Regions from separate parts of the Rhizobium sp. NRK18 genome, predicted to be linked through region 2. Evidence: riboswitches for the same ligand, from Rfam matches in the RefSeq annotation. Region 2 holds a riboswitch; each other region holds the start of a gene.
The links. A riboswitch is a leader RNA that binds a small molecule or an ion and turns the genes downstream of it on or off. The one in region 2 is predicted to bind cobalamin.
Positions count from the first base shown of each region.

Region 1 (9,945 bases), 1.3 Mb from region 2:
CCCATGCTGGGCGTTTGGCGGAGTTTGCCCTTGCGGGAGTGGGGGCAGGGCCGCTAAACCACGCGGCAGCCATACCCTTTCGGCCCCATGCGACCTTAGCGTCGCCCCATTGACGAACTGAAAGCAGTCTGATGACCCGGCATCTCTCACTTTCCCGCGACCGCATTTCCGTCCTTCTGCTCGAAGGCATCAGCCAGAGCGCCGTCGATTATTTCCGCTCCTCCGGCTACACCAATCTGACGCATCTGCCGAAGGCGCTGGACGACAGCGAGCTGAAGGAACTGATTTCCGAGGCGCACATGATCGGCATCCGATCGCGCACCCAGCTGACCGAAGAGGTCTATCATGCCGCCAAGAAGCTGATCGCCGTCGGCTGTTTCTCGGTCGGGACGAACCAGGTTGACCTCGAAGCCGCCCGCAAACGCGGCATTCCGGTGTTCAACGCGCCCTATTCGAACACCCGCTCGGTGGCGGAACTGGTGATCGGCGAGATCATCATGCTCGCCCGGCGCATCTATTCGCGCTCCGTCTCTGCCCATGACGGCGGCTGGGACAAGTCCGCGGTCGGCAGCCATGAGGTGCGAGGCAAGACGCTCGGTATCGTCGGCTACGGGAACATCGGATCGCAGCTCAGCGTTCTCGCCGAAAGCATGGGCATGAACGTGCGCTACTTCGACCTTTCCGACAAGCTGCGCCACGGCAACACGGAATCGATGGCTTCGCTCGGCGAGCTCATGGAAATCTCCGACTTCGTGACGATGCACGTGCCGGAAACGCCTTCGACGCAGAACATGATCGGCGAAGCGGAACTGCGTCGGATGAAGAAGGGCGGCATCTTCATCAACAATTCGCGCGGCACGGTGGTCGACCTCGACGCGCTGGCAAGGGTGCTGAAGGACGGACATCTGGCCGGTGCCGCCGTCGACGTCTTCCCGAAGGAGCCGGCGTCAAACAAGGAGCGGTTCGTCACCCCGTTGCAGGGGCTGGAGAATGTCATTCTCACCCCGCATATCGGCGGCTCGACGGAAGAGGCGCAGGAACGCATCGGCGGCGAGGTGTCGCGCAAGCTGGTGGAATATTCAGACGTTGGCTCGACGCTCGGCGCGGTCAATTTCCCGCAGGTGCAGCTGGCGCCGCATCCGAACGGCACGCGCTTCATTCACGTGCACCAGAACCGGCCGGGCATGCTCAACAGCCTCAACACCATCTTCTCGTCGCGCGGCGTCAACATCTCCGGCGAGTTCCTGCAGACTCATGGCGATACCGGCTATGTGGTGATCGAGGCCGATGATGTCGGTAGCCAGGCGGACGAGATCCTCGATGCGCTGCGCGAGATCCCCGGCACCATCCGCACGCGCCTGCTGTACTGAGGAGCCGATGGAAGGCGGCCCTGCCTTTCAGCGGGCCGCCTGTGTTTCATGGTGATTATGCCCGACCGGGGTCACCATGGCGCTGATGATGGCGGAGAGATCGGTGGTGCCGATGGTATTGCCGCTTTCGTCTTGGATATGGGTGGAGAAGGCGCCGGCCTCGGTCATCTGCCGGGCGGCGTCCTCGAGCACGGTGCGGCTGTCGAGCGGGATGCCCAGCGGCTCATCCGCCGGCGGCGACATGATGGTCTTCAGCTGAATGACCCGGCCACGGTTTACCTCCTTGACGAAGGAGGCGATGTAGTCGTCGGCCGGAGACAGGACGATCTCCTGGCCGCTGCCTTGCTGGACGATTTCGCCATCCCTCAACACCGCCACCTTGTCGCCGAGCCGCAGCGCTTCGTCGAGGTCATGGGTGATGAACACGACGGTCTTGTTGAGTTCGGCCTGCAGTTCGAGGAGCACGCCCTGCATGTCGACCCGGATCAGCGGGTCGAGCGCCGAGAAGGCCTCGTCCATCAGCAGGATGTCGGCGTCATTTGCAAGTGCCCGGGCCAGGCCGACACGCTGCTGCATGCCGCCCGAAAGCTGGTTGGGGTAGTGGTTCTCATAGCCGCCAAGGCCGACACGATCGATCCAGTGGCGGCCTCTTCTGCGCCGTTCGGCGGCGGGGACGCCCTGTATTTCGAGGCCGTAGACCGTGTTTTCGATGACCGTGCGATGCGGCAGAAGGGCAAATTTCTGGAACACCATGGCCGTCTTGTGCCGGCGGAAATCGCGCAGCTCACGTTCGTTCATCGTGCAGATGTCGCGGCCTTCGTAGAACACTTCGCCTGCCATCGGGTCGATCAGCCGGTTGATGTGGCGGATCAGCGTCGATTTGCCGGAGCCCGACAGTCCCATGACGACAGTGATCTTGCCGGCCGGCATGGTGATGCTGATGTCTTTGAGGCCGAGCACGTGGTCGTGCTTCTCGTTCAGGTCGGCCTTGCTGAGGCCGCGCCTGACGTCATCGATATAGCGGGCGCCGTTAGGGCCGAAAATCTTGAAGAGATTGCGGATGTCGATGTCCTGACTAGCCATGGACGACCTCGGAATGCTTCTGCAGGCGTTTGCCATAGGCCTGGCTGGCGCGGTCGAAGATGATGGCGATGGCGACGAGGGCGAAGCCGTTCAGGAAACCGACGGTGAAATACTGGTTGGTGATCGCCTGCAACACGTTGCGGCCGAGACCACCGACGCCGATCATCGAGGCGATGACGACCATGGCGAGCGACATCATGATGGTCTGATTGATGCCGGCCATGATGGTGGGCAGGGCCAGCGGGATCTGCACGTTCATCAGCTTCTGGCGGGCCGACGAGCCGAAGGCGTTTGCCGCTTCCAGCACTTCCTTGTCGACGAGGCGGATGCCGAGATTGGTGAGCCTGATGATCGGCGGGATGGCGTAGATGACGACCGCGATGAGGCCCGGAACCTTGCCGATGCCGAAGATCATCACGACCGGGATCAGATAGACGAAGCTCGGCATGGTCTGCATGACGTCGAGAATGGGCGTGGCGACGGCCTGGAAGCGATCGGAGCGCGCCATCAGAATGCCGATCGGGATGCCGACGACGATGGAGAGCAGGGTGCAGACGGTGACCATGGCCAGCGTGATCATCGTGTCTTCCCAAAGGCCGACGGCGCCGATCGCCAGCATGGAGAGTGCCGTTCCGAGGGTGATCTTCCAGCTGCGTGAGGCGATGAAGACGATTGCCAGGACAACGGCGATGATGACGACCCAGGGCGTGTCAACCAGCAGCTTCTGGAACCAGTTGAGAAACCACTGCAGCGGCTGCACGGCATTGTCGATGGCATCGCCATACTGGCGCACCAGCGCCTTGAAGCCGGTGTCGATGCTGCGCTTGACCGTGCGCATGGTACTGCCGTCGATTTCGGGGAAATTGCAGAACAGGTCCGGCAACAAGGTGCATTGAATTGCCAATGTCGTGCCCTCTTGTCTTCTTCATTGCCAACGGGCCGGAGACGCGTCTCCGGCCCGTTGGATTGTGTGACTGTCGGTCTTCAGGGCCTCACAGGGCTGCCTTGACCTTTTCGGCGACATCCGGCTCGACCCAGGCCTTCCAGACATCCGGATAGGTTTCCAGGAAGTAGTAGGCGGTGTCCTCGTTGGATGCCTGCTTGTCGGCCTGCCATGCCAGCACCTTGTTGACCGTCTCGTTGGCCCACTTTCGCTTCTTCATGTACTCCATCGCAACGCCTGCCTTGTCGGCAAAGTTCTTGGTGACGAGCGTGTAGACGTCGGAGACCGGATAGGTGTTGGGCTGCGGATCGGCGCAATCGACGACGGTGATGCAGCTGTCCCAGGCCTGCTTGTCGAAATCGACGTCGAAGCTCAGGCGGACCATGTCGTACTTGCCGAGGATGGCGGTCGGCGCCCAGTAGTAGCCGAACCACGGCTTCTGGTTTTCGAACGCATTGGCGATCGAACCGTCGAGGCCGGCGGCGGAGCCGGTATCGACCAGGTCGAAGCCGTGTTCCTCGCCCTTGAAGGCCTTGAAGAGGTTGACATTGTTGATCTGGCAGCCCCAGCCCGACGGACAGTTGAAGACGGCGCCGCGCGACGGGTCTTCGGGGGCGGGGAAGAGTTCCGGGTGATTGAGCGCGTCCTTGACCGTCTTGATGTCCGGATGGGCGTCGGCAAAGTATTTCGGTACCCACCAGCCTTCGACGCCGCCGTCCGACAGGATCTGCGACAGCTGGATCAGCCTGCCTTCCTTGGCGGCCTCGGCGAGCGGGATGCGCACGGAGTTCACCCACATTTCCGGGGCCACGTCCGGCTCGGCCTTTTCGTTCATGGATGTGAATGTCGGGATGGTGTCGCCCGTCACCAGCGTGACGTTGCAACCATAGCCCTTGTCGAGGATGATCTTGTCGATATTGGCGGCGACGCCCGCCGACGCCCAGTTCATTTCGGCAATCGAGACATCGCCGCATTCGGCTGCCTTCGCCGTTCCTGACATGGCGCATGCCGCGCCGGCGAATGCTGCGGCGGTGATGATCGTCTTCATCGTCATGTGGGGCCTCCAACCTCCTGCAGCTCGTCCTTATCGGTCATGGCGGCCACTGCAAGCCAACCGACCCTTGGGGCAATCTTCCGTCTGCCTGTCGCGTCCGAAAGACCCGCGAAGGCTACGAACGGTGGCGAAAACGGCGCCGGAAATGGTCGCGCGCTCGTTCCCCTGGCGCAATTTCCGGCCTGCTCGACATTAAGGGTAGGTCATGTCGGCAATAAATCAACCGCGATGGCCGGCGTTAACTCGCCACCGAGCGTGGCAGGCGGCAGCCGGTCTTTCGGTAAAAAATAATATATGTTTGAAAACATGTACTTATGTCGATTTTTCCGCGAATTGGGACTTTAAATTGTCATATGGGGTTTTTGGCAATTCGCCGCTAACTCTCCGGTAACGAACTGCCGATATAACTCCATTTCAGCGGCTCAAACCGCTCCAAGTCTCCGGATCGGGTATTGCGTACCGGAGATTGAACGGCTTTAGTTTGAAGTACGTGCCGTCACTGTTGCCGAAGAGCCGCGCGTCTCCTCTGGAGATTGCGCGGCCTTGGCGTTTCAGGGCTGGCGATGTCGCTCCTCCCTTCATCTTTTCCGCATTGGGCAATTGCAATTGCCCGCGATCGCATTATCCCTTTCAGCCTTTGACGGAGGGATGAAGCGACCATGGCGAAAGCAATCATGCTGCAGGGGACGGGATCGGACGTCGGCAAGACGGTCCTTGTCGCGGGCCTCTGCCGGATTGCCGCCAACCGGGGCCTAAAGGTCCGTCCCTTCAAGCCGCAGAACATGTCCAACAATGCCGCCGTTTCCGATGACGGCGGCGAAATCGGCCGGGCGCAATGGCTGCAGGCAATGGCGGCGCGCGTGCCGTCTTCCGTCCACATGAACCCGGTGCTCTTGAAGCCGCAGTCGGACGTCGGCAGCCAGATCATCCTGCAGGGCCGGGTGTTCGGCCAGGCGAAAGGACGCGATTACCAGCGGCTGAAACCGCAATTGCTGGACGCGGTTCTGGAGAGTTTTCGTATCACCGGCGAGGGGGCGGACCTCGTCATCGTGGAAGGGGCGGGGTCGCCGGCGGAAATCAATCTGAGGGCCGGCGATATCGCCAATATGGGCTTTGCCACGCGGGCGAAGGTGCCGGTGGTGCTGGTCGGCGATATCGATCGCGGCGGGGTGATCGCCTCGCTCGTCGGTTCGCATGCCATTCTGCCGGAGGAAGACCGGGCAATGATCGCCGGCTACATCATCAACAAGTTTCGCGGCGACGTGTCACTGTTTGGTGACGGCATTACCGCGATCGAGGAATTTACAGGCTGGCCGTGCTTCGGCGTGGTGCCGTGGCTGAAGTCGGCGGCGCGCCTGCCGGCGGAGGATTCCGTCGTGCTGGAGCGGCTGGCGCGACGCGGGACGGGGGCGCTGAAGGTTGCCGTGCCGGTTCTCTCGCGCATTGCCAACTTCGACGATCTCGATCCGCTGGCGGCGGAAGACGATGTCGAGCTGGTCTTCGTCAGGCCGGGCGAACGCATTCCGGCCGACGCGGCGCTGGTCGTCATTCCCGGGTCCAAGTCAACGATCGGTGACCTTGGCGATTTCCGGGCGCAGGGCTGGGATGGCGACATCGTCCGGCACCATCGGCGCGGCGGGCGGGTGATCGGCATTTGCGGCGGCTACCAGATGCTTGGGCGCGTGGTGCACGATCCGGACGGGATCGAGGGGGATGTGCGCGCGGCGCCGGGCCTCGGCCTTCTCGACGTCGAGACGGTGATGGCGCCGGAAAAGACGGTGCGCAACGCTTCGGCCTGGTCGACCGAATATGATGCGTCACTGGCCGGTTACGAAATCCATCTCGGCGAAACCCGTGGCGCGGACTGCGCGCGGGCGCCGGTGACCATCGACGGCCGGCCGGACGGGGCACTATCGGCAGACGGCAAGGTGATGGGCACCTATCTGCACGGGCTCTTTTCCAGCGATACCTACCGCGCCGGCCTGTTGTCCAGCTTCGGGCTTTCGGGCGAACGCACGAACTACGCGGCGAGCGTCGATGCGGCGCTAGACGAGGTGGCGGCGGAGCTGGAGGCGGTCCTGGACAAGGACTGGCTTGATGGGGTGATGGCAGGCGGGTGACGTCGCCAAAAATATCCCCTCACCAACAAAATCTATGACTTAGCTGAAGCTAAGATCATGATTTTGTATCCTCTCCCGCAAGGGGAGAGGCGAAGCGTCGAGATCGCCGCGGGCTCCCATCTCCCCCTCGGCGGGGGAGAATGGAATTTCAACATCTTAGCGCCAGCTAAGTGTTAGAAATTCCAAGAGAGGGGGGCGTTTGCAAATTGCGATGTCCTTACCCACCAGCCCTCAACTTCCGGAAATGAAAGATCCGCCCGATCGTGTTCAGCAGCACCTGCGCGGCGAGGATCGCAGTGGTGCCGGTGTGGTCGTAGTCGGGTGCGACCTCGACGAGGTCTATGCCGACGACGTTGCCGCGTTCGGCGAGGCCGGCGATGATGTCGAGAACCTCGTAATAGAGGAAGCCGCCGTGGCTTGGCGTGCCGGTGCCCGGCGCGATCGATGGATCGAAACCGTCGATGTCGATCGTCAGATAGTAGTTCACGCCTTCCGGAATGCGGGCAAGCAGCGCCTCGGTGCCGAGCCTGCGGGCGCCGCGAACGGTGATGATGTCCGATCCCATTGAGATCGCGGTTTCATAGCCTTCCTTCGCGGTCGAGGAGACATTGCGGATGCCGATCTGCGAGAGGCCGGTGACGTAATCCTTCTCGGCCGCGCGGCGCATCGGGTTGCCGTGACCGTTGCGCACGCCGTGCCGTTCGTCGACGAAGTCGAGATGGGCGTCGATCTGCACGAGATGGATCGGGCCCTGATCGGAAAAGGCATTGATGCAGGGGATGTTGATCGAATGGTCGCCGCCCAGCACGACCGGCAGCGCGCCGGCCGCAAGGATGGCCCGCACACCCTTTTCGATATTGGCGTGGCTCATTTCGGTGTTGGTGTGGATGATGTCGGCATCGCCGATGTCGACGATCGTCACGTCGTCGAGATAGGTAACGCCGTCGTCATGGTCATAGGCGCCGGCATGGCCGAAGGAAAACAGTGTCGAGGCCTCGCGGATCGCCCGCGGTCCGAAACGCGCGCCGGCCCGCCATTGCGTGCCGAAATCGAAGGGCGCGCCCATGACGGCGACATCGGCGGCAATCTTCGACCAGTCCGGTTCGTATGGACGTTTGCCGAAGGTGGAAATGCCGACGAAGGGCAGGTTCAACCGTCCGGAGTCGTAGCTGTTTTTCGTCATGCGCAATCCTTTGCCATCCCGATGTGCTGCGAGAGGGAAGGTCGCACCGGTTAGGCGGGTGGGCAAGTGGGATTTGCGAATGTCGGAAATCGCGGTGAGAGGACAGTCTCTGTCGCTCACGCGCAATTGACAGGCGGCAGGGGAATCCATAATCATCATTAATTACGGATGGTTCCCGAGCGGCAAGCGCCAATCGGGATCAAAAGGGAATGTGACGGGACGGACCCAAGCAGGGCGTTCCAATCGCAGCCGACCCCGCGACTGTAGAGTGGCGAGGGTCTTCCGTTCCACCGATGGGCCGCACTGCCGGCTGTCTGCACTATCGGCAGGCGGGCAGGAAAGACCATCGGCGGAAAAAGCCACTGGAGTGGCAGTCGCGTGAACCGGGGTTGGACGCCTCTATTGTCTACGAATCGTCCGCCTTTCGCGATCTGCCATCAAACTCCGGGAAGGCGAGGGAGACCTGCTGGCAGAAATGCCTGAAACCGCGAGCCAGGAGACCTGCCATATCGTGCCGGGCATTCGCCCAAACCTCGGAGGAGGCTCCTCCAGTACGCCAGCACGGAGGTTGTCATGGCTACGATCGCATCTTCTTCTACCCTCTCGGTGTCCGACCGTCAGAAGGCCGGTTTCATCGCGCTGCTTCTCGGCGCGTTCCTGGTGTTCGGCGTCGGTCTCGCGCATTCGGCGGTTCTGCACGATACCGCCCATGACGTGCGCCACGCCTATGGCTTTCCCTGCCATTAAGGACGAAGGTCACCTGTCATGATTGTCAGATATCTCCTGGCCGCTCTGGTGGCCGGGCTTGTTGCCGGTGGTGTGATGACCGTCGCGCAGCAGGTCAAAGTCGTGCCCTTGATTCTGCATGCAGAAGAATATGAAGGCGGGGCGCCCGCGCACGAGCATTCTGCGAAGGCTGAAAACTCGACATTCGGCGAACTCGCCGGCTCGCTCTTCCTGCCGTCTCCGGCCCTTGCCCATGGGGCTGAAGAGCATGATCACGAGGACGGCGGTTTGCTCTTCGGAGTCAGCCGCTTCGGCGGAACGCTGATGGCCAATCTCGTGGCCGGGGCGGGCTTCGCGCTGCTTCTGGCCGGCATCAGCCTCGTGTCAGGACGCGATATCACGCTGGCCAACGGCATCTTCTGGGGTGCCTGCGCCTGGCTGGCCGTGCATATGCTGCCCTCGCTTGGGTTGCCGCCGGAACTGCCCGGCTTTCCGGCCGCGGATCTCGACGCCCGCCAGGTCTGGTGGCTGAGCGCGGTGGTGCTTTCGGGTGCCGGCATCTGGCTTCTGGCCCTGCGTGAAGAGTCTTGGGCCAAGGTTCTCGGCCTCGTGCTGATTGCCGCTCCGCATCTTTGGGGTGCGCCGCAGCCCGACAGCATCGACAGCGCCGTCCCGGCCATTCTTGCCGCCGAGTTTGCTGTTGCCGCGCTGGCCACGACGCTGGTCTTCTGGCTCGTGCTTGGCCTGCTGATGGGTCTTGCAAACCGCAAGATCGTGGGAGCTGCCGCATGATGACGACACCGCCCGGCGCCGTCCTGGTGCTGGGCGGCGCCCGTTCGGGCAAGTCGCGGTTCGCCGAAGGGCTGGCCAGACAGTCCGGTCTCGACCACCATTATCTGGCGACGGGCCAGGCCTATGACGACGAGATGCGCGATCGCATCGCGCGCCATAAGCATGAGCGGGCCGGCGACGGCTGGACGACGCATGAGGAGCCGGTCGACCTCATCGGCTGCCTGCGCTCGGTCGACGATCCGGGCCGTGTTATTCTCGTCGATTGCCTGACGCTCTGGGTGTCGAACCTGATGATGGCGGAGGCGGATATCGACGCGGCCTCGCGGGCGCTGGCCGACTACCTGCCGCAGGCGATGGGTCGCATCATCCTGGTGTCGAACGAGGTCGGTCTCGGCATCGTGCCGGAAAATGCCATGGCGCGCGCCTTTCGCGACCACGCCGGCAGGCTCCATCAGATGGCTGCGGCAAAGGCGGCCGAAGTCTATTTTATCGCGGCGGGATTGCCGCTGAAAATGAAGGGTTAGGATCATGATGAAGGAAAAAATCCCGGCAACGGTGATCACCGGCTTTCTCGGCGCCGGCAAGACGACGATGATCCGCAACATGCTGATGAATGCCAATGGCCGGAAGATCGCGCTGATCATCAACGAATTCGGCGATCTCGGCGTGGATGG
Region 1 covers NZ_JANFMV010000001.1:1,794,516-1,804,460, forward strand. The annotation lists gene serA (phosphoglycerate dehydrogenase) at 132-1,370, shown strand; gene NN662_RS08285 (glycine betaine/L-proline ABC transporter ATP-binding protein) at 1,398-2,453, opposite strand; gene NN662_RS08290 (ABC transporter permease) at 2,446-3,291, opposite strand; gene NN662_RS08295 (ABC transporter substrate-binding protein) at 3,446-4,444, opposite strand; gene NN662_RS08300 (cobyric acid synthase) at 5,110-6,570, shown strand; gene speB (agmatinase) at 6,788-7,753, opposite strand; cobalamin riboswitch at 7,906-8,277, shown strand; gene NN662_RS08310 (CbtB-domain containing protein) at 8,327-8,500, shown strand; gene NN662_RS08315 (CbtA family protein) at 8,519-9,271, shown strand; gene cobU (bifunctional adenosylcobinamide kinase/adenosylcobinamide-phosphate guanylyltransferase) at 9,268-9,795, shown strand; gene cobW (cobalamin biosynthesis protein CobW) at 9,800-9,945, shown strand, end outside.
Region 1: it holds a riboswitch for cobalamin, as region 2 does, so the genes downstream of both, NN662_RS08310 (CbtB-domain containing protein) here and NN662_RS14640 (aromatic ring-hydroxylating oxygenase subunit alpha) in region 2, are expected to answer to the same signal.

Region 2 (9,945 bases):
GCGCAATACGTCCAGATCGCCCAGATGTTCAATTTCCAGACGGATGGCACGGTTGCGAGCGGCGAATTCGCCATGACCGACGACAACATCAAGGCGATCACCAACAAGTACATGTCGACCTATGACGACCAGGACCAGGCGACGCTCTCCGACCTGACGGACTATTATTCGAGCAACATGAAGCGCGTCGAATCCGTCGATGAGCTGATCAGCAACAAGAAGATCCACGACATGGTGCTGAAGGCCTACGGTTTCGGCGAGGACGAGATCTCCGACAGCGAGCTTCGCAAGATCCTGACGAGCGACCTGTCCGATCCGGCGAGCTTTGCCAACAAGGCCAAGGACGACCGTTTCGTCAAACTCGCGCGGGATTTCAACTTCGACACCAAGGGCGACGCATCGGCACCGCTGCTCGCGCAATCGGAAGCGGCGATCACCAGCACGGCGAAGGATTACATCGTCGCCAAGACGAAGTTCGCCGATGCCAAGGAGAAGGACCAGATCAAGAAGGACGCCGAGGCCGAGTCGAAATACTACCAGGAGACCATCACCAAGACGACCAGCGTCTCGGAGCTTCTGTCCGACAGCCGCATGGTCAATTTCATCCTGGAGGCGAAGGGCATCGACCCGAAATCGGTGACCACCGAAGACCTGAAGAACATGTTTGCGTCCGATCTCGACGACCCGAAGAGTTTCGTCAATCAGCAGCCCGACGAACGCTTTGCCGAGCTCGTGGCCTCGTTCAATTTCGATCAGGACGGCCAGTTGACCCGCGATACGCTCGGTACGATCCAGCAGCGCGGCGCGGTCAAGGAGACGCAGGATCTCTATCTGCACCAGTCGCTGGAGCAGGAGCAGGGCGATGACGATCCCGGCGTGCGCCTGGCGCTCTACTTCGAACGCATGGCGCCGACGATCACATCGGCCTACGACATTCTCGGCGACAACGCGCTGCTGGAAGTGTTCCGCACCGCCTATAACCTGCCAGCCGAAATCAGCTCGATGGACATCGACAAGCAGGCGGCGCTTGTAAAGAAGACGATGAAGCTGGAGGACCTCGACGATCCGGAAAAGCTCCGCAAGTTCGTCCAGCGCTTCATCGCGATGTACGATCTGCAGAACGACGACGGCTCATCGAATGCCGCCGTATCCGTTCTTTCCGGCACCGGCGGCTCGATCAGCGCCGACACGCTTTTGACCCTCTCCCAGTTGAATACCGGCGGCTAGTCGATCTTCACGACCTTGCCGGGGTTCATGATGCCGGCGGGGTCGAAGGAGCGCTTGATGCGACGCATCAGGTCCATCTCGATCTCGGAGCGCACGGCCGCGAGCTTGTCGCGCTTCAGCTGGCCGATACCGTGTTCGGCGGAAATCGATCCGCCATACTTCAGCACGATGGCGTGCACGGCGTCGTTGACCTCGTCCCAGCGGGCAAGGAAGGCGTCGCGGTCGGCGCCGATCGGTTGGGAAATGTTGTAATGGATATTGCCGTCGCCGATGTGGCCGAAACCGCAGATGCGGGCGCCGGGGATCATCTCGAGCACCTTCGCGTCTGCTTCGTGCATGAAGGCCGGGATCGCCGAAACGGGCACCGAGACGTCGTGCTTGATCGAGCCGCCCTCCGGCTTCTGCGCCGGCGACAGGCTCTCGCGCATGTGCCACAGCGCCTGTCCCTGCGCGTCCGAGCTGGCGATCACCGCATCCTCGACCAGTCCGTCTTCAAAACCCTTTTCCAGCAAAGCCTCCATCATGCGGGCCGCCGCCTCGCTGGTGTCGGAGGTTGAAACGTCGATCAGCGCATACCATGCATGGCTTGATGCAAGCGGATTGCGCACGCCTGGAATGTGCCTGACGGCAAAGTCCACCGCAATGCTCGGCATCAGTTCGAAGCCGGTCAGCGCCGCACCGCAGACCTCGCCGGCGATCTCGAAGAGGCGGAGCGTGTCTTCGACGGAGTTCAGTCCGGCAAGCGCCACCTGGTGGCCGAGCGGGCGCGGGAACAGCTTGAGCACCGCGCCGGTGATGATGCCGAGCGTGCCTTCGGCGCCGATGAACAAGTCGCGCAGGTCGTAGCCGGTATTGTCCTTCTTCAGGCGGCGCAACCCGTTCCAGATTTCGCCGGTCGGCAGCACCACTTCGAGCCCGAGGCAGAGATTGCGCATGTTGCCATAGGCAAGCACGGCGGTGCCACCGGCATTGGTCGACAGGTTGCCGCCGATCTGGCAGCTGCCCTGCGAGCCGAGCGACAGCGGAAACAGGCGGTCGACCTTTGCCGCGGCCGTATGCAGGTCGTCGAGCACGACGCCCGCATCGGCGACGACGACATTGGCCACCGGATCGATGTCGCGGATGCGGTTCATGCGCTTCAAGGACAGGATGATCTCGCCGCCGTCGGTCGCCGGTACCTGGCCGCCGACATGGCCGGTATTGCCGCCCTGCGGCACGATCGGCGTGCCGGTCTCGGTCGCAAGCTTCAGGATCTCGGAGACCTCCTCGATCGAACCCGGCAGCAGCACCAGCGGCGACTTGCGGAAATACAGGCCGCGGTCTTCGGTGATGAACGGCTGGATGTCGGAAGCCTCGGTGATCGCATGGCGCTCGCCGACGATGGCGGCAAAGCGGCTCAAGATCGCGGGCGAAAGGGGCTCACTGGTCATCGTGTTTCTGTCCTGTGGTTTCGGGCGTGCGCGGCGCTGCGGCGCGCGCCAGCCGGTCGTTGATCGCTTCGCCGAGTCCGTGGCTTGGGATGGCGGTGACGGCAATCGTCTTCGCGCCGGTGGCGTCCGCATCCTTCATCATGCCGAACAGGCTGGCCGCCGCTTCGGCCAGATCGCCGGAGGGGCTGAGGTCGAAGATGCCGAGCGCATATTCGATGCCGGGCAGGCGCTTGCCGCCGAAGGTCAGCAGCGCTTCGCCCGGCAGCAGCATGTCGGCCATCAGCCGCATGGAGGCGCCCGGCGCATAATGGGATACCAGCATGCCCGGCGCTTCGATTTCGGCATTCGTGCCATCGTGGCGCACCACCTCGAGGCCTGTCGCCGCGGCGATCTCGTCGGCACTGATGCCGCCCGGACGCAGCAGCCGGATGACGTCTCCGTCCACCTTGACGATGGTCGATTCCAGCCCGACCTTTGCGGGGCCACCGTCGAGGATCAGGTCGATCCGCTCGCCGAGATCCTGGTCCACATGGGCGGCGGTCGTCGGGCTGATCTTGCCGGAGGTGTTGGCGGAGGGGGCCGCAAGGGGCCGGTCGAAGGCCTTGATCAGCGTGGCGGAAAAACCGCGTGGCACGCGCACGCCGACGGTCTCGAGCCCGGCGGTCGCGAGCGGGTGGATGCCGGAACCTTCCTTCAGCGGCAGGATGAGCGTCAGGGGACCAGGCCAGAACCTATCCGCCAGTTGCGCCGAAACGGGATCGAATGTCGCGTAGCGCTCAGCCATCGCCTTGTCGGCCATATGGCAGATCAACGGATTGAAGCGCGGACGCCCCTTCGTCTCGTAAATCGCCGTCACGGCCGCCGGATTGGTCGCATCCGCAGCCAGTCCGTAGACCGTCTCGGTCGGCATGGCGATCGGCTTGCCGGCTTCAAGCAGAGGCAACGCGGCGGCTATCGCCTCGTCGGGATTCTTGGTGATGTCGATAATGCGGGCCATGGCTCACCGGACTTCGGATTGGCCCTGTCCTTAGCCCGGAACGCCCGGGTGTTCAACTGCGTCCGATCGGAGCAGGCGAGGGGCGCGAAGCGGTCAGAGCGCCTGGATGATGCGCCGCAGGGCCTCGTCGCGGGCGCCAAGCAGGAGGACGTTCTTGACCGCTTCCTTCTTCTCGTGCGTCTGGAACAGGATGCCGCCATTGTTGACGCTGCGGTCGATCTGCAGGCGGGGCGGGGGCGGCAATTCCGCAATCGACCTCTGCGGCTTGGTTTGCGCCGGCTTGTCGGCCGGCACCGGCTGGTTCTGGTTGACCGCCACGGCGAAATACATGCGCGGATATTTGAGGTTCAGACGTCCGAAGAAGGCGTCCGAGCCGCCGATTTCGGAGAAGAAGTTGGCGATGTAGAACGCCCAGATGACGTCGTTGAAGCGCGGATAGTTCGTCCGCGCCGCCGTGATGTGGCAATAGCCGAGATGCGGGCTCTGTTCGAAGGTACGATGAAAGATGATCTTCGGGAACTGGATCGATTTGTGAAACCGGTTCAGGCGCTCATGGGTGCGTTCGCCGGCGGCCGTCAGCATCTTGCCCGTGCGCTCTGCGACCTCTTCATAGGTGAGGTAGCGCCGCTCCTCTTCCAGCCAGTTTTCCTTGCCGCGCACGATGCGGCCGGTGCGCAGGAACTCGGTATGAACCGCCTGTCCGGGAAGCTTCGGCTTTTTCTCCGCTGCCTGGTAATATCTGGTCTTCATGGCTTCGGACACGTGCAGGGCTCCGCTATGGTCCATCATCGTCGCAAAACGTGGTTAACCGCCGGTTAAAGGGCCGCCGCGTGCCCTGTCCCTGTCCTGTCTGCGACTTGGTTGCGTGTCGTCAATTGTCGTGTCGCGTGTCGCTGGCAGCGTGTCTGCGACATCGGTTCCCAATTATAGTCTCCACAGGCTCAAGGTCTCGCCCTGATAGGGAGGGCGAAAAATTGGGAAAGCCGGTGAAAATCCGGCGCTGCCTAGCAACGGTATAAGAGCTTGAAATCGGCGAAAGAACCACCGGCAAGATCCGGAACTGCCGATGCCCCAGGGTCGGGGAGCTCTTAAGCCCGGAAACCAGCCTGAAGCATGGATTTTGAAACTTGGCCGCAGCAACCGGCCAGGGTCTCCAACTGTCGGTACTCCCAGCCGGCCGTGACCTCTCGGTTGTCTGCATCACTGATTTTTTGGCGCATGAGGATGGGTCATGGATATTCGTAACACTGTGCTGCGGCAATTGAACAACCGTCGCGAAGGCTTCAGCCTGGAGCAGGCCTTCTACACCGACCCCGACTATTTCAAGCTGGATATGGAGACGATCTGGTATCGCGACTGGCTGTTCATCGGCCATGACTGCGAGATCCCGAAGGCCGGCAATTTCTTCACCGTTCAGATCGGTGACTATCCGGTCGTCGTCGTGCGTGGCCGTGACGGCGTCATCCGCGCCCTGCACAATTCCTGCCGCCACCGCGGTTCGCGCGTCTGCAACACAGAGCGCGGCGCCTCCGCCAAGCTTGTCTGCCCCTACCACCAGTGGACCTACGAGCTCGATGGTTCGCTGCTGTTTGCCCGCCAGATGGGCGAAGACTTCGACAAGTCGCAATTCTCGCTGAAGAAGGTGCACTGCGAGTCCGTCGCCGGCTACATCTTCGTCTGTCTCGCCAATGTCGCGCCCGACTTTGCTCCGGTTCGCGCCATGCTCGATGCCTATGTCGGGCCGCATCGCCTGGCGGAAGCCAAGGTCGCCCACCAGTCGACCATCATCGAAAAGGGCAACTGGAAGCTCGTCTGGGAAAACAACCGCGAGTGCTACCATTGCGCCGGCAATCATCCGGAGCTCTGCCGCACCTATCCGGAAGCGCCGTCGGTCACCGGCACGCAGGGAGCGGGCGACGACCCGGTCATTGCCGCCCATTGGAAGCACTGCGAGGATGCCGGCCTGCCGAGCCAGTTCAAGATGCATGAGAGCGGCCAGTTCCGCGCCGCCCGCATGCCGCTGATCGAAGGCGCCGTCAGCTACACGATGTCCGGCAAGCCGGCGGTCAAGAAGCCGCTCTCGTCCGACGTCACGGTCGGCAACATCGGCACCATGCTGCTGTTCCATTATCCGACAACCTGGAACCACATGCTCGGCGATCATGCGATCACCTTCCGTGTGCTGCCGCTCGGCCCCGAAGAGACCATGGTCACAACCAAGTGGCTGGTCAACAAGGATGCCGTCGAGGGCGTCGATTACGACCTCGAGGAGCTGACTCACGTCTGGAACGAGACCAACGACCAGGACCGCCGCATCGTCGAGGAAAACGCCTTCGGCATCCGGTCTCCGGCCTATGAACCGGGCCCCTATTCGCCGGACCACGAAGGCGGCGTCATGCAGTTCGTCGAGTGGTACACCAATTTCATGATCGACCGCCTTGAAGGCGATCGCACCAAGCTGTCGGTTGTCGCGTGATGAGCAGCGTGAAGAAAGCCCCCTTCAAGCATGTCGACGAAATGCTCCCCTGGAGCGACAAGGAAGACATGCTGGAATGCGTTGGCTGGACGCCCGAGGCGCCGGACACGATGACCTTCACTTTCCGGGCAGACAAGGAGAACCGCTGGTTCCGCTACCTGCCCGGCCAGTTCGTCACGCTCGAACTGCCGGTCGGGCAGGAGACGGTGATGCGCACCTATACGCTGTCGTCGAGCCCGTCGCGGCCCTTCATGCTGGCCGTCACGGTCAAGGCGCAGAAGGACAGCGTCGGCACCCGCTGGATGCAGGAACACCTGTATCCGGGCATGAAGATCAAGGCGCACGGTCCGCGCGGCGACTTCTCCTATGTCCGCCATCCGGGTGAGAAATACCTGTTCATCTCGGCCGGTTCCGGCATCACGCCGATGATGTCGATGACCCGCGACCTCGGCGACCGCGAACCGGATAGCGACATCGCCTTCATCCATTGCGCCCGCTCGCCGAACGACATCATCTTCCGCTCGGAGCTGGAGTACAAGGCGCGCTACATGCCGAACTTCTCGCTCGGCCTGATCGTCGAGCAGCTGGAGCGGTCGCAGTTCTGGTCAGGCCTGAAGGGCCGGGTCGACAAGGCCAAGATCGCGCTTCTGGCTCCCGACTTCCTCGACCGCACGGTGTTCTGCTGCGGCCCTGAACCGTTCATGGCGACGGTCCGGGAATCGCTGGAGACGGCCGGCTTCGACATGAGCCGCTATCACCAGGAGGCATTCGCGACGGCCGCTCCGATCGCCGACATGCCGATCGTCGTCAACGAGGACAAGGACGCGGAACCTTCGTTCAAGGTGCGCTTCGCCGACAGCGGTAAGAACGTCGACTGCCAGCCGGGCTTCACCGTGCTGCAGACGGCACGCGCCAACGGCGTGCGCATAGGTGCCGCCTGCGAATCCGGCATCTGCGGCACCTGCCGGGTCAAGTGCCTGTCGGGCAAGGTCGACATGCAGCACAATGGCGGCATTCTCGACGACGAGATCGACGAGGGCTACATCCTCGCCTGCTGCTCGCGCCCGCTGACGGACGTGGAAATCGAGGCCTGACACGGGTCTCGATCCGGCGCGCTCATCTGGCCGCGGCTTCGCTCTTCGGATCGTAGCCGTCGGTCAGCGTTCCGAGAAACGCCACCAGATCCCTGATCTCCGCCTCGGTGAGAACCGGCGTGTCACCGGGTTTGCCGCCGAACGGCTTGTCGATCACGTCGATATTGCCGCGATAGCGCGGCGGCAGGTCGTCATATTGGTCGACCGTTCCGTCCGGCTTCCTGGGATAGATCGCTTCTGGCCGCGCATCCCGATCGACGTAGAACCGGACCGCATCCTCCAGAGTGTCGTAGACGCCGTTGTGGAAGAAGGTGTGCCGGGTCGCCACGTTTCGCAGCGTCGGCGTCTTGAACAGGCCGCAATTGCCCGGCTGCTCTGCATAGTCGTCGTTGCGGAACGGGCCGCAGATGCCGAGGTCGTGGTAATTCGGGTCGGCATTGGCGGCAAGATGCGGATTGCGCGGCACGCCGAGCGCCTCGTATTCGAAATCGGTGAATATCGGCGGCCGCCCGTCTGCATCGATCTGGTCCAGATGGCAGGCGGCGCAATTGCCCTTGTTCTCGTCGTCGAAGAGCTTCAGCCCGTGCGCCTCGGCCGGGGAAAGCGTCGCCTGACCTTTCAGGTAATAGTCATATTTGCTGGTGAAGGGATGGAAGGAAACCTCCTCCGTCTCGTAGCGGGCGATGGCGAAGCCGGCCTCGTCGACGGTCGCCTTCTCGTCGGCGAGAACGGTCTTGCCGAACAGCTTTTCCATTTCCGGCGCATAGGCGGCCGCCAGCTTCTCGTAGAGCGTATGCCGGTCGGGGAGCGCCATCTCAAAAGGGGAGTAGAGCGGGCCGAACACCTGTTCCTGCAGCGTGTCGGCGCGACCGTCCCAGAACATGCCGCCTTCCGGAACGATATCGTTGCCGTTGCCGGCCTTGGGCGCCAGATTGTGGGCTGCCGCGGTCAGCAGCGGCTGCGCATCGGCGGCATTTCCGGCCGCAACGGCCGCCACTTCGGCCATCGGCGTTGCTTCGTTCTGCTCGGTGGCTGCCGTCTCCGGCCCGACCTCGAAGGACGGCGTCAAATATTTGTAGGTGAGCGTCGGCACCGGCCGCATGCCCGGCTGGTCGAGATGCGGACCGCCGAGCTGGACCGACAGGGCGTTGGCGGGCGCATAGTGATGCGCCGGATCGTGACAGCTGGCGCAGGACATGCGACCGGACGCAGAGAGTGCCGTGTCGTAGAACAGCGACTTGCCGAGCGTCGCCATGGCGCTGAGCGGCTGCGTTCCCGCCGGAGAGGCGGTGTCACGATGTTCTGCCCGTGCGATCGGCGCGGATGCGCCCGCAAGCACGAGGCCCGCGAGCGCAACGGCCGGCACGAAAGGCGTGAGAGGGCGCCGTTTCATGCCGGTCCTCCTCAGCTCTTCACTTCGCCGGTCTTCGGGTCGAGCATCAGCGCAGGCGTGTTGCCCTTCGACCAGTCGAACATGCCGTTGAGCGAACCGGCAACGGCATCGAAGGATCCGCCGCCGAGACGCTGGCCGGCCATCCAGTTGTCCTCGATGAAGCGCATGACCGAGGTCTGGTCGGTCAGCGTGTGGTCGACGAAGTTGGACTTGGCATAGGGCGAGAGGACCATCAGCGGCTGGCGGGTGCCGTAGCCGCAGCGGCCTTGCGCCGGCAGGCCGTTGACGCCGGGCATCGGCGTGCCGGTGCCGCAGGCGTCGCCGTTCAGGACGTCGTAGCCCTTCACCGGAATGTTGGACGGATTGACAAGCGCATGAGCGTGGTCGTACCAGCCGTCGGAATCGTCATAGAGGATGACGATGGCGGTATCCTTCCAGAACGGCGACTTCTCGATCGCATTGACCGTTTCGGCGACGAATTCCTGCTCATCGATCGGATCGGAATAGCCGGCATGGCCATCCTGATAGGCAGGCGCCTTCAGGAAGCTGACGGCAGGCATGTTGCCGGCCTTCAGGGCGTCGGTGAAGTCGTGCATGTCGTACTGGTGGTTGGCGCCGCCGTCGTCGGACGTGCCGATTGCCGCGACGGAGGACGGACGCACATGCTGCGGATTGGCCGTCGACGGATAGTACTGGAACGGCTGATGGTGCGGGATGTAGTCGGCCTTGTGCTCGTTGGTGACGGTCGAGGTCGTGGCGCGGTCGCAGCCCGTCGTGCTGTCGGCGTTCTTCAGCGTCAGGTCGAAGCCGCCTTCGAAGAAGCCCCAGCTGATGCCGCGATCGTTCAGCATGTCGCCGATGTTGCGGCCGGTCATGAGTGCCGTCTGGCCGGTGGAACAGACGTCCCCGGTCGGATCGAGGTCGGAGATCATCGTCCAGTTGCCGTTGCCGTCCGGCACGACCCGGCCCTTGTCATAGGTGCCGTCCTTCTCGAGCGCATAGCCCGGCGGCAGCGAGAGGCCGTTCGTCTGACCGGACACGAGGTTGATCGCGCCGGGCGTCGAGGGACCGAAATTGGTCGAGAACGAGTTGTCGTTCATCGCAAAATGCTGGGCATAGTTCCACAGGGCCGTGACGGTGTTGCCGTCGTAGTAGCCCATGACCTGGCCCTTGGTGCCGAAAGCGCCGGCGCCGCCCTTGGTGGCGCGGCCGGTGCTGGCCGGAAACAGGTCCATCTTGAAGTCGTCATAGGCGGCCTGTTCGGCGGTGTAGCCATGGTTCTGCGACTGGGTCGCGGCCTGTGTGCGGTCGAGGCGGAAGGGAGCAGC
Region 2 covers NZ_JANFMV010000001.1:3,087,567-3,097,511, reverse strand. The annotation lists gene NN662_RS14660 (DUF1217 domain-containing protein) at 1-1,227, shown strand, start outside; gene NN662_RS14655 (FAD-binding oxidoreductase) at 1,224-2,657, opposite strand; gene NN662_RS14650 (L-threonylcarbamoyladenylate synthase) at 2,647-3,654, opposite strand; gene NN662_RS14645 (DUF6656 family protein) at 3,748-4,404, opposite strand; cobalamin riboswitch at 4,582-4,779, shown strand; gene NN662_RS14640 (aromatic ring-hydroxylating oxygenase subunit alpha) at 4,886-6,130, shown strand; gene NN662_RS14635 (hybrid-cluster NAD(P)-dependent oxidoreductase) at 6,130-7,224, shown strand; gene NN662_RS14630 (cytochrome-c peroxidase) at 7,247-8,617, opposite strand; gene NN662_RS14625 (phospholipase C) at 8,629-9,945, opposite strand, start outside.

Region 3 (9,945 bases), 130 kb from region 2:
GCGCGATCTTCCAGCCGCCGAAATCGGCGATCGTCACCAGGTCGAGCTTGGGGAAGCGGGCGAGCAGCTTCGGATCGACACCGGACGGATTGGACGGCCGGTAATAATGACTTGCCGCCAGCGACTGGCCTTCCGGCGAGTAGAGATATTCGAGATAGGCCTCGGCGACCGCTGTGGTGCCCTTGGCATCGGCATTGCCCTTTACCAGCGCCACCGACGGTTCCGCCTTGATTGAGACGGAAGGTGCGACGATCTCGAATTCATCCGGCCCGAGCTCGTCGAGCGCCAGGAAGGCCTCGTTCTCCCAGGAGATCAGCACGTCGCCGATTCCCCGCTCCGCGAAGGTCTGGGTGGCGCCGCGGGCGCCGGTATCGAGCACCGGCACATGCTGGAAGAGCTTCGTGATGTAGTCGCCAACCTTGGCGTCGTCACCGCTATACTGCTTCTCGGCCCAGGCCCAGGCGGCCAGGAAGTTCCAGCGGGCGCCGCCCGACGTCTTGGGATTGGGTGTGACCACCTGAACGCCGTCCTTGATGAGATCGGCCCAGTCGTGAATGCCCTTCGGATTGCCCTTGCGGACCAGGAACACGATCGTCGAGGTGTAGGGAGCGCTGTCGTCCGGCAGCAGGGTTCGCCAATTTTCGGGGATCTTTCCGGTCCTGGCGGCGATGGCGTCGATGTCGGCCTCCAGCGCCAGCGTCACGACATCGGCGTCGAGGCCGTCGATGACCGAGCGCGCCTGCTTGCCGGAACCGCCATGCGACTGATCGATGGTGACGTCCTCGCCGGTCTTGCCCTTCCAGTAGGTCTCGAAGGCGACGTTGTAGTCCTTGTAGAACTCGCGGGTCGGATCATAGGAGACGTTGAGGATTTCCTGGCCGGCGATGGCTGGGATGATGGTGCCGGCGGCCAGATACATCGCCAGGGTGAAGACACCGTATTTCAGCTTTCTGCGTGACATGCTGTTACCTCCGTTTGTTGATTGCACTAAAACTCTATCTACTAGGTAGAGTTAGTCAACAATCGGCATTCACAACGCAAAAGAGGTTCCCGCCGCTCGGGTCGGCGTCGAAAAACATTCCCTGAAAATCGGCTTTCGCGGCAACGGCGAAGGTGAAAGGTCGGCAGCCGGAAGAAAGCCGTTTCAGCCGTCAGACGCCCGAAAGCTTACGCCAGGGCGTCGATCGTGCCGGCTTCACCGACGATCGCGTCGGCGATGGTGGTGTGAAAAAGCACCTGTCGAGTCGCATCCGCGACACGGGCGAAGACCTGACGGATTTCGCAGCTGTCCTCGCCCGAACAGTCCTCACAGCGGCGATAAGCCGTCAGCGACAGACAGGGCAACGGCGCGATGGGGCCGTCGATGATGCGCAGGATTTCGCCGAAGGTGATCTGATCGGCCGGGCGCAGCAGACGGTAGCCGCCGTCGCGTCCGCGCCGGCTTTCGACGATGCCCTGGTTCCGCAGACTCAGCAGAATCTGCTCGAGGAACTTCTTCGGGATCTTCTGGCCTTCGGCGATCTCGGAAATCATCAGCGGCTTGCTGTTGTCCGCCCTTGCAAGGGCGACCAGCGCTCTCAATGCATATTTTGCCTTTTGTGAGATCATCGCAGCCAATCGTTTGCCGCCTGATGCCGGCACGTCGTCATTCCCTCTATGGCCGGTGTGCCTGCGAATGCCTGTCAAATCAAGTGCGCACGGAAACGCAAAGCGGCCGCGGTCACGCTTTTGCGCGTTCTCGGCGCTCTGGAGAGATATTTGCTCTCCCGGCCTGCGGTTTGGAAATCCGTTTTTCTGTCTTTCACCCGGTCGACCTGAAATACTTCGGTCCAATCGGAATTGAATTGCAAAAGACGGGACGAGCACATGACGGCCATTGGCAAGAATGCAGCCGCGGAATCGCTGAACGAAAAGCTTGCAGGCCTGGACCTCGCGGGCCGGCTGGCGCTGGTGTCCGAACTCGGCGGCCGCGCCGTTTTCACCACCTCCCTCGGCATCGAGGACCAGGTGATCACGCACGCGATCGGCATGCACTGTCTTGCGATCGACGTCGTGACGCTGGAGACCGGCCGGCTGTTTCCCGAAACCGTCAACCTGATCGGCGAGACCGAAGAGCGCTACGGCATCAACATTCGCCGCTTCGAGCCAAACAAGGCCGATATCGACGAATACGCCGCCAAGTACGGCATGAACGGTTTCTACGAAAGCGTCGAGGCGCGGCACGCCTGCTGCGCGGTGCGCAAGCTGAAGCCGCTCGGTCGCGCACTGGAAGGCGCCTCCGTCTGGATCACCGGGCTGCGCCGCGGCCAGTCGGGCAACCGCTCCGACACGCCGTTCGCCGAGTATGATGCCGAACGCGGGCTCATCAAGGTCAATCCGCTGGCCGATTTCGACATCGAGACCATCCGCGAGTTCGTCGCCAACCACGAGGTACCGGTCAACCCGCTGCATGCACGCGGCTATCCGTCGATCGGCTGCGAGCCCTGCACCCGCGCCATCAAGCCCGGCGAACCGGAGCGCGCCGGCCGCTGGTGGTGGGAAAACGACGAGAAGCGCGAATGCGGCCTGCACGTGCCGGAAGCGGCGTCCTCGTCGATCACCTCGAGTTCGCTTTGAGGACATAGCCCCTCACCCTGGCCCTCTCCCCGCTTGCGGGGCGAGGGAAAGAAGACGCCGAGGCTGTGCCTCCTTCTCCCCGCAGGCGGGGAGAAGGTGCCGGCAGGCGGATGAGGGGCAGCAAGAAACACCGACTGTTTGAACCGGCATTTCCGGTTCCGAAAAAGGCAAGACAGATGCACATTTCAGAGTTCGATGCCCATATCCAGGATCCGCCGACCAAGGCGCCGCTCGATCCGCACCTGAAGGCGCTGGAAAACGAGGCGATCCATATCTTCCGCGAGGTTGCCGCCGAGTTCGAGAACCCGGTCATGCTCTACTCGATCGGCAAGGATTCCTCCGTGCTCCTGCATCTGGCGCGCAAGGCGTTCTATCCGGGCCGCGTTCCGTTCCCGCTCCTGCACATCGATACCGGCTGGAAGTTCCCGGAGATGATTTCGTTCCGTGACGAAATGGCCCGCCGGTTCGACCTCGACATGGTGGTCTACACCAATCCGCGCGGCGCGAGCGAAGGCATCGGCCCCTTCACCCACGGCTCGTCCTACCACACCGACGTGATGAAGACGGAAGCGCTGCGCCAGGCGCTCGACGCCGGCAAGTACGACGCCGCCTTTGGTGGCGCGCGCCGCGACGAGGAGGCAAGCCGCGCCAAGGAGCGCATCTACTCCTTCCGCACGCCCGACCACAAATGGGATCCGCGCAACCAGCGTCCGGAGCTCTGGAACGTCTATAACGGCATGATCCGCCGCGGCGAAAGCGTGCGCGCCTTCCCGCTGTCCAACTGGACCGAAGTCGATATCTGGCGCTACATCCAGGCCGAAGCCATTCCGCTGCCGCCGCTCTACTACGCCAAGAAGCGAAAATACGTGGAGCGCGACGGCATGCTGATGTGGGCGGAAGACCCGCGCTTCGAGGCGCTGCCGGGCGAGCAGATCCAGGAAGGCATGCTGCGCTTCCGCACGCTCGGCTGCTGGCCGCTGACCGGCGGCATCCGCTCCAATGCCACGACACTCGACGAGGTGATCGCCGAACTGGAGATCGCCACCGTCTCCGAACGCCAGGGCCGAGCGATCGACAGGGACCAGGCCGGTTCGATGGAAAAGAAGAAACGCGAAGGATATTTCTGAGATGACCGCCATTGCAGCAGCAGCCGTTTCCGCCATCCCGGAAACCGCACCGGAAAAAGCCACCCGCGATTCGCGCCCGCTCCGCCTGATCACCTGCGGTTCGGTCGATGACGGAAAGTCGACGCTGATCGGCCGTCTTCTCTGGGACACCAAGGCGGTCAAGGAAGACCAGGCCGCCACCCTCGAACGCGATTCGAAGGGCAAGCAGAACGATCTCGGCCTGCCCGATTTCGCCCTGCTTCTCGACGGCCTGCAGGCGGAACGCGAACAGGGTATCACGATCGACGTCGCCTATCGCTATTTCTCGACCGACAAGCGCTCCTTCATCGTAGCCGACACGCCCGGCCATGAGCAGTATACCCGCAACATGGCGACCGGCGCCTCGACGGCCGATCTCGCCGTGCTGCTGGTCGATGCCCGCACCGGCATTCTGGAACAGACTCGCCGGCATGCGACCATCGCGACGCTGATGGGCATCCGCCAGTTCGTGCTCGCCGTCAACAAGATCGACCTGACCGGCTACGACAAGGCGGGCTTCGAGCGCATCGCCCACGAGTTCCGCGAGCTGGCGCTGTCGCTCGGCGTCAAGCAGGTGACCGCCATTCCGATGTCGGCGCTGAAGGGCGAGAACGTCGTCTATGACGGCAAGGCCGCGATGCCGTGGTATGACGGCCCGACGCTGGCCGAGACGCTGGAGCTTGCAACCGTTCGCTCCGCCCAGACGGTCGGCTTCCGCCTGCCGGTTCAGCGCGTGTCGCGTCCCGGAGAAAGCTTCCGCGGCTACCAGGGCACGGTTGCCGGTGGCGCGGTGAAGCCGGGCGACAGCGTCGCCATCCTGCCGTCGGGCATGATCGCCAACGTCAAGCAGATCGTCACCTTCGACCTCGTGCGCAATGCCGCCGTCGCCGGCGATGCGATCACGCTCGTCCTCGACCGGCAGGTCGACGTGGCGCGCGGCGACATGATCGTCTCGCTCGACAGCCAGCCGCAGACGGGTCTCGCCTTCGACGCGCAGATCGTCGCGCTGCAGCCGGACGGCATTCAGCCGGGCAAGCGCTACTGGCTGAAGTCGGGCTCGCGCCGCCAGCGCGTGCAGGTGCAGCCGGTCAGCCGGCTGGACCTGAAGAGCGGCAAGTGGGAGCAGACCGAAGACGCCTTCGCCATGAACGCCATCGGCAAGGTGCATCTCTCCTTCGACGAGGCGGCGATCTTCGATCCCTACGAGCAGAACCGGTTCACCGGCGCCTTCATCCTGATCGACCCGGACACCAACAACACGGTGGCCGGCGGCATGATCACCGCCAAGCGTTCCGATCTCTCCGGCATCAATGCCGCCGATGCCCGCGTGCTCGTGTCGCTGCCGACCGATCTCGCCGACCAACTGATGGCGACGGAGATCTTCGCGAACCGCCGCGACGAGGCCGAAATCCGCCGCGTCAGCGCCGGCAAGGCAGCCGAAGTGTTCGACAAGCTCGACTGACAAACCTCCTCCCAAGGATGAAGAAAACCCCGCAGACATCATGTCTGCGGGGTTTTCATTTCAGGAACAGTATCTGCCGGGGCGGAGGGGGGGGCGATATGGCAGATCCACTTCCTGACGGGGACCGTTGTCGTTCCGCGTCTCTTTTAGAAGAAGAAATACCAGATCAGCAGAACGAGCACGAAGGGCACGCCCAGGAGCCAGAGTATCAAAGCGCGGATCAACTTGTTTTCCTTTCCCATTCTCTTTCGAGTTCGGTGGGAAAACGCGCTTGTGAGCGGTTGGTTCCGTGTCTGATGTATTTTTTTGAGGGCGCCCGGAAAAAAGGCGTCAGGAATTGAAGGAGACGCCGACTTCCTTCAGCTTGCGCCACTTGATCTCGCAAGAGTGGCGTGTGTCGTCCGAAAAGACGAGTTCGAAGGTTTCGGGAAGCTGCATGGCATTTTCGACGAGCAACTTGGCGCCCTTCGCCGACATGTTGCGCACCGTGCAATTGATCGTGCTATACTCGTGATTGAAGACGATGCGGCCCGCCTTCAGCGAGCGCATGCGGTGTTCGCTGCGTCTGTCTTCCGTGTTTGCGCTATCCATCTGACCGCTCCTGACCTCATGTCATGCACGCCACCGATGTAAGACCGCATAGCTTAACGATCCGCAAACACCGGTTGCAGGATTTTAATGACACCCTTAATTTGCCCGGGTTCAGGCGCCCGGGCGACGATAAAGGTTGCAAATCGGCACAATGGGCAACGTGTGCGGCCCCTAGCCAAGCAAAGTCTTCAGGTCCGAAGCCGGATCGGCAAGGGCGGCCTTGTCGGGGTTGATGCCGCTTTCCAGCATCTTCTTGCCGGTGACATAGGCCTTGGCGTCGTTGATCGCGTCGACGGCGATCAGTCGTCCTTCGCGGAAATACCAGACCGAAGAAGCCCCTTCCCGCTGGCCGGGGCGAAGCAGCGTTTCGTCATAGCCCCTGTTGAAGCCGGCGATCTGCAGCTTGACGTCGTACTGGTCCGACCAGAACCATGGTTTGGGATCATATGCCGTCTCGCCGCCGGCCATGACGGCGGCGGCCGCCTCGGCCTGGTCGACCGCGTTCTGGACGCTTTCGAGCCGGATTTCCTCGCCCTGCCAGGGGAAGACCGCACAGTCGCCCATGGCGAAGATGGACGGATCGGAGGTCCTGCAGAAAGCATCCACGACGATGCCGTTGGCAACCGCGAGGCCGGCCTCGGCGGCGGCACGATCGTTCGGCGTGACGCCGATGCCGACGACGACGAGATCGACCGGAAGGTTGGAGCCGTCCGACAGTTCGGCTGCGGTCACCCGGCCGCCCTCGCCAATCAGGCGGTGCAGGCCGGTTTCCTCGCGGATGGTGACGCCGTGGCTTTCATGAACGGCGCGCATGATGTCGGCGGTTTCCTTCGCCGCGACGCGCTTCAGGATGCGGTCGGCCATCTCGATGACGGTGACCTCGAGGCCGAGCTTGCGGGCAACGGCTGCCGCTTCCAGGCCGATATAGCCACCGCCGATGACGAGCAGCCGGCGGCCCGGCGTCATCGCTTCGGCAAGCCGGTCGCAATCGTCCTTGTCGCGCACGGTGAAAACGCCGGCAAGTTCGCCGCCGATGGCCTCCGGCAGCCGGCGCGGGGTCGCGCCTGTGGCAAGCGCCAGCGTCTCGTATTCGACCCGCTCGCCATCCTGAAGACGGACGGTCTTCGCCGTCCGGTCGATTTCCTCGACCCAGGCGGAGAGCCGGATTTCGACGTTGTTGTCGGCAAACCAGCTTTCCGGCCTAAACAAGAGCCGGTCGAAGGTCATCTCGCCGAGCAGATATTTCTTGGAGAGCGGCGGGCGCTGATAGGGAAGGCTCGTCTCGGAGCCGAGGATCGTGATCGGACGCTCGTCCTTCAATGCCCTCAATTTGGCCGCCAGCGCGAAGCCCGCCTGCCCTGCTCCGACGATCACCAGCCTGCCAGCCATGCCACTCTCCGAATATCGTTAGTATAGAAACGAATTTACCGACATGAAGGTCTAGCGCATCGCCGGTCAAACGCCAAGAGGCCGGACATCAAAGGGACGTGTGCCCTGCGTGAGATCCAAGGCCTTCCAAAAAAGAAGGGCGCAGCCGACACGCTGCGCCCTTCCTGTCTCATGCCGGCGGTCTCAGGCGGCCTGATGCAGGCGGCGCGCGAAGAGCGGACCGCGGCTCGCCTTGTCGAAGGACTTGGCGGCAGCAAGCACGGCGAGATCGATCAGCGGCTCGATGAGCACGACGCTCATATAGGCGATGCCGAAAGAGCCGACGGCGGCAAGGTTGTCAGCGCCGAAGCCCTGGCCGTAGAGCGCCCAGAAGGCCACCCAGGCGACGATGCCGCCCTGATAGGTGGTCGAGAGCGCCAGCGCCTGTTTGTAGGTCACATCGACATAGGCCGTGCGGGCCGGAACGATGCGGCGGGCGACCGCGCCGATGGCCCAGAGCGGCACGAGCAGCGTCGTGACGTTCATGCCGTATTGCGGCAGGTCGAAGGGCGCGAAGAAGACGCCCTGGATCAACAGACCCAATGCCAGGCCGATCGCCGCCGGCCCCGCCCCGAACATCAACAGCAGCGTCGAGCCGAGGATCAGGTGCACCTCGGAAACGCCGACCGCATGATGCGGGAGAACTTGAAAGAAGGAAAAGACCAGCGCGGTCGTAACCGTGCTGCGCATGGCAAGGGCAGCAATGCCGCCATCGCGACGGACGGTATCCACCGCCATCTTGAGGCCGAGCCCGAGGGCTCCGGCTGCCGTTGCGTAGGAGAGAACGATCTTGGCGCCGTCGACGACGCCGGGTTCGATATGCATGTTGGCTCCTTTCCGCGCCCACCGCGCGGCAAGTCAATAAAATGGGCGAAATGCCCGGCGATGATGGCAGGTCTCCTGGCTCGCGGGTCTTCATTCGGCCTGCCTTCCCGACTTCGTTTCGAAGCCAGTGGCATCAAGGCGTCATTCGCCGCTCACAGTTGCGGGGGCAGCCATGGTCTCGGTCCCTGATGGGTACGCCTCACCATGTTCCCTTTTTATCCGCCCTCCCCTTGATTGGGGTTCGGCGGAACCATCGGCGTCAGTCGTAGAGCACGAATTTTGCCGATGCAACCGCTGGATTGCGGAAATGCACGTCCAACTTGCCGCATTGTCATCGGGGCCGACGGGTGATATTCGGATGCGCATATTTCGAGTGGGGCATCGATGAAACGGCGGAACGGGACGATCAGGAACCTGTTGCACATTCTGTGTGCGCTGGCCGTGTTCGCCATCGGCTTCGCGCACAAGTCCCCTGTCCTTGCTTCGCAGATACCCGCCTCCGAGCTAGCCGCCTATGCGCTGCCGGACGGCTCCATCCCGTTCATCTGCGACAGCGCTCTCGGCGACGAGACCGGCGGCAAGAAGCATGTACACGACCATGGCTGCGAAGCCTGCCGGATCAGCGCCGGCACGATGCTCGTGGTCCCGCCGTCCGTCGGCGGGCCGCAGGTCTGCGTTTCCGCTTCGGAACGCCTGCCCGCCTACCGCGAAGCCTTCTACCGCCAGCTGTTCCCGCCCAACGCCGCACCGCGCGCACCACCCTTCACTGGCATTCCTGTCTGAACCGCAGCCGTCTAACGACGGCCGCTTTCACAGTTCGCGCCGGATTTCCGTCTCCTGACGGGCTCTGCCGGCGCCCATGCCGGATCGACACATCATGTTACAGAGGATCACCGCGGACCCCGTTCCGTCCGCCCGATCGACGACACGGCCGCAACGGCCAGTCGCCGTATCCCATAACCAGGCGCTCGGCCGCTTCGCAGCCGGTGAGGCGATTTCGATCGCTCGCAGAGGACGACCTGGCCTCCTCGCCATCCGCGACGGCTGCGTGGCGCTTCACCAGACATTGCAGGACGGCCGCCGCCAGATCCTGGACATTCTCGGCCCCGGCCGGATGTTCGGAAAAGGCGTGACGGATCATCTCGACTGTCAGGTCGAGGCGCTCGCCTTCACCAGGGTGGAGATGGTCTCCGCCGAGGACGGCACCCCCGCCGAACCGTCGGCTGCGCTCATCACGTTCACACAAAGGTTGCAGGATCACATCACGCTGCTCGGGCGAAGGACGGCGCAGGAGCGGGTCGCCGTGGCGATCCTCGATCTCGCCAGCCAGTTCGAACGTCGCAATCACGATCCGCGCTCGTGCCGAAGCACGTTCCGCCTCTACCTCAAACGGGTCGACCTTGCCGACTGGCTGGGCCTGACGCTTGAAACGGTCAGCCGCAACCTGAACGGCTTCAAGCGCGCCGGGCTCATCGACTTCTCGACACCTGAACTCGTGACCATCAACGACCGCAAGCGGATTGCCGCCATCGCCGGCGCGCCCGAACGGCGCGCGTCGCAGCCATGATCTGTCCATCACGATTTCAACCAAATCCACCCTCACCCATCGAAAGAAAAGGAAACACCATGAAAACCACGACAATCCGCATTCTCACCCTCATCGTCGCGCTGATAACGGCGCCGCTTGCCTGGGGGCACGAGTTCAAGGTCGGCGATCTCGAAATCATCCACCCGAATGCCCGTGCCATGATCCCCGGCGCCAAGGTCGGCGGCGGCTATCTGAAGATCATCAATCATGGCACCACCGATGATCGCCTCGTGGCGATCAAGTCTGACCGCTCCGACAATGTGCAGCTGCATGAGATGTCGGTCGTAAAC
Region 3 covers NZ_JANFMV010000001.1:2,957,681-2,967,625, forward strand. The annotation lists gene NN662_RS13985 (sulfate ABC transporter substrate-binding protein) at 1-961, opposite strand, end outside; gene NN662_RS13990 (RrF2 family transcriptional regulator) at 1,168-1,608, opposite strand; gene NN662_RS13995 (phosphoadenylyl-sulfate reductase) at 1,867-2,616, shown strand; gene cysD (sulfate adenylyltransferase subunit CysD) at 2,793-3,743, shown strand; gene cysN (sulfate adenylyltransferase subunit CysN) at 3,745-5,223, shown strand; gene NN662_RS14010 (PilZ domain-containing protein) at 5,554-5,814, opposite strand; gene NN662_RS14015 (NAD(P)/FAD-dependent oxidoreductase) at 5,986-7,203, opposite strand; gene NN662_RS14020 (energy-coupling factor ABC transporter permease) at 7,387-8,067, opposite strand; cobalamin riboswitch at 8,115-8,337, opposite strand; gene NN662_RS14025 (hypothetical protein) at 8,485-8,850, shown strand; gene NN662_RS14030 (helix-turn-helix domain-containing protein) at 8,945-9,634, shown strand; gene NN662_RS14035 (copper chaperone PCu(A)C) at 9,694-9,945, shown strand, end outside.
Region 3: it holds a riboswitch for cobalamin, as region 2 does, so the genes downstream of both, NN662_RS14020 (energy-coupling factor ABC transporter permease) here and NN662_RS14640 (aromatic ring-hydroxylating oxygenase subunit alpha) in region 2, are expected to answer to the same signal.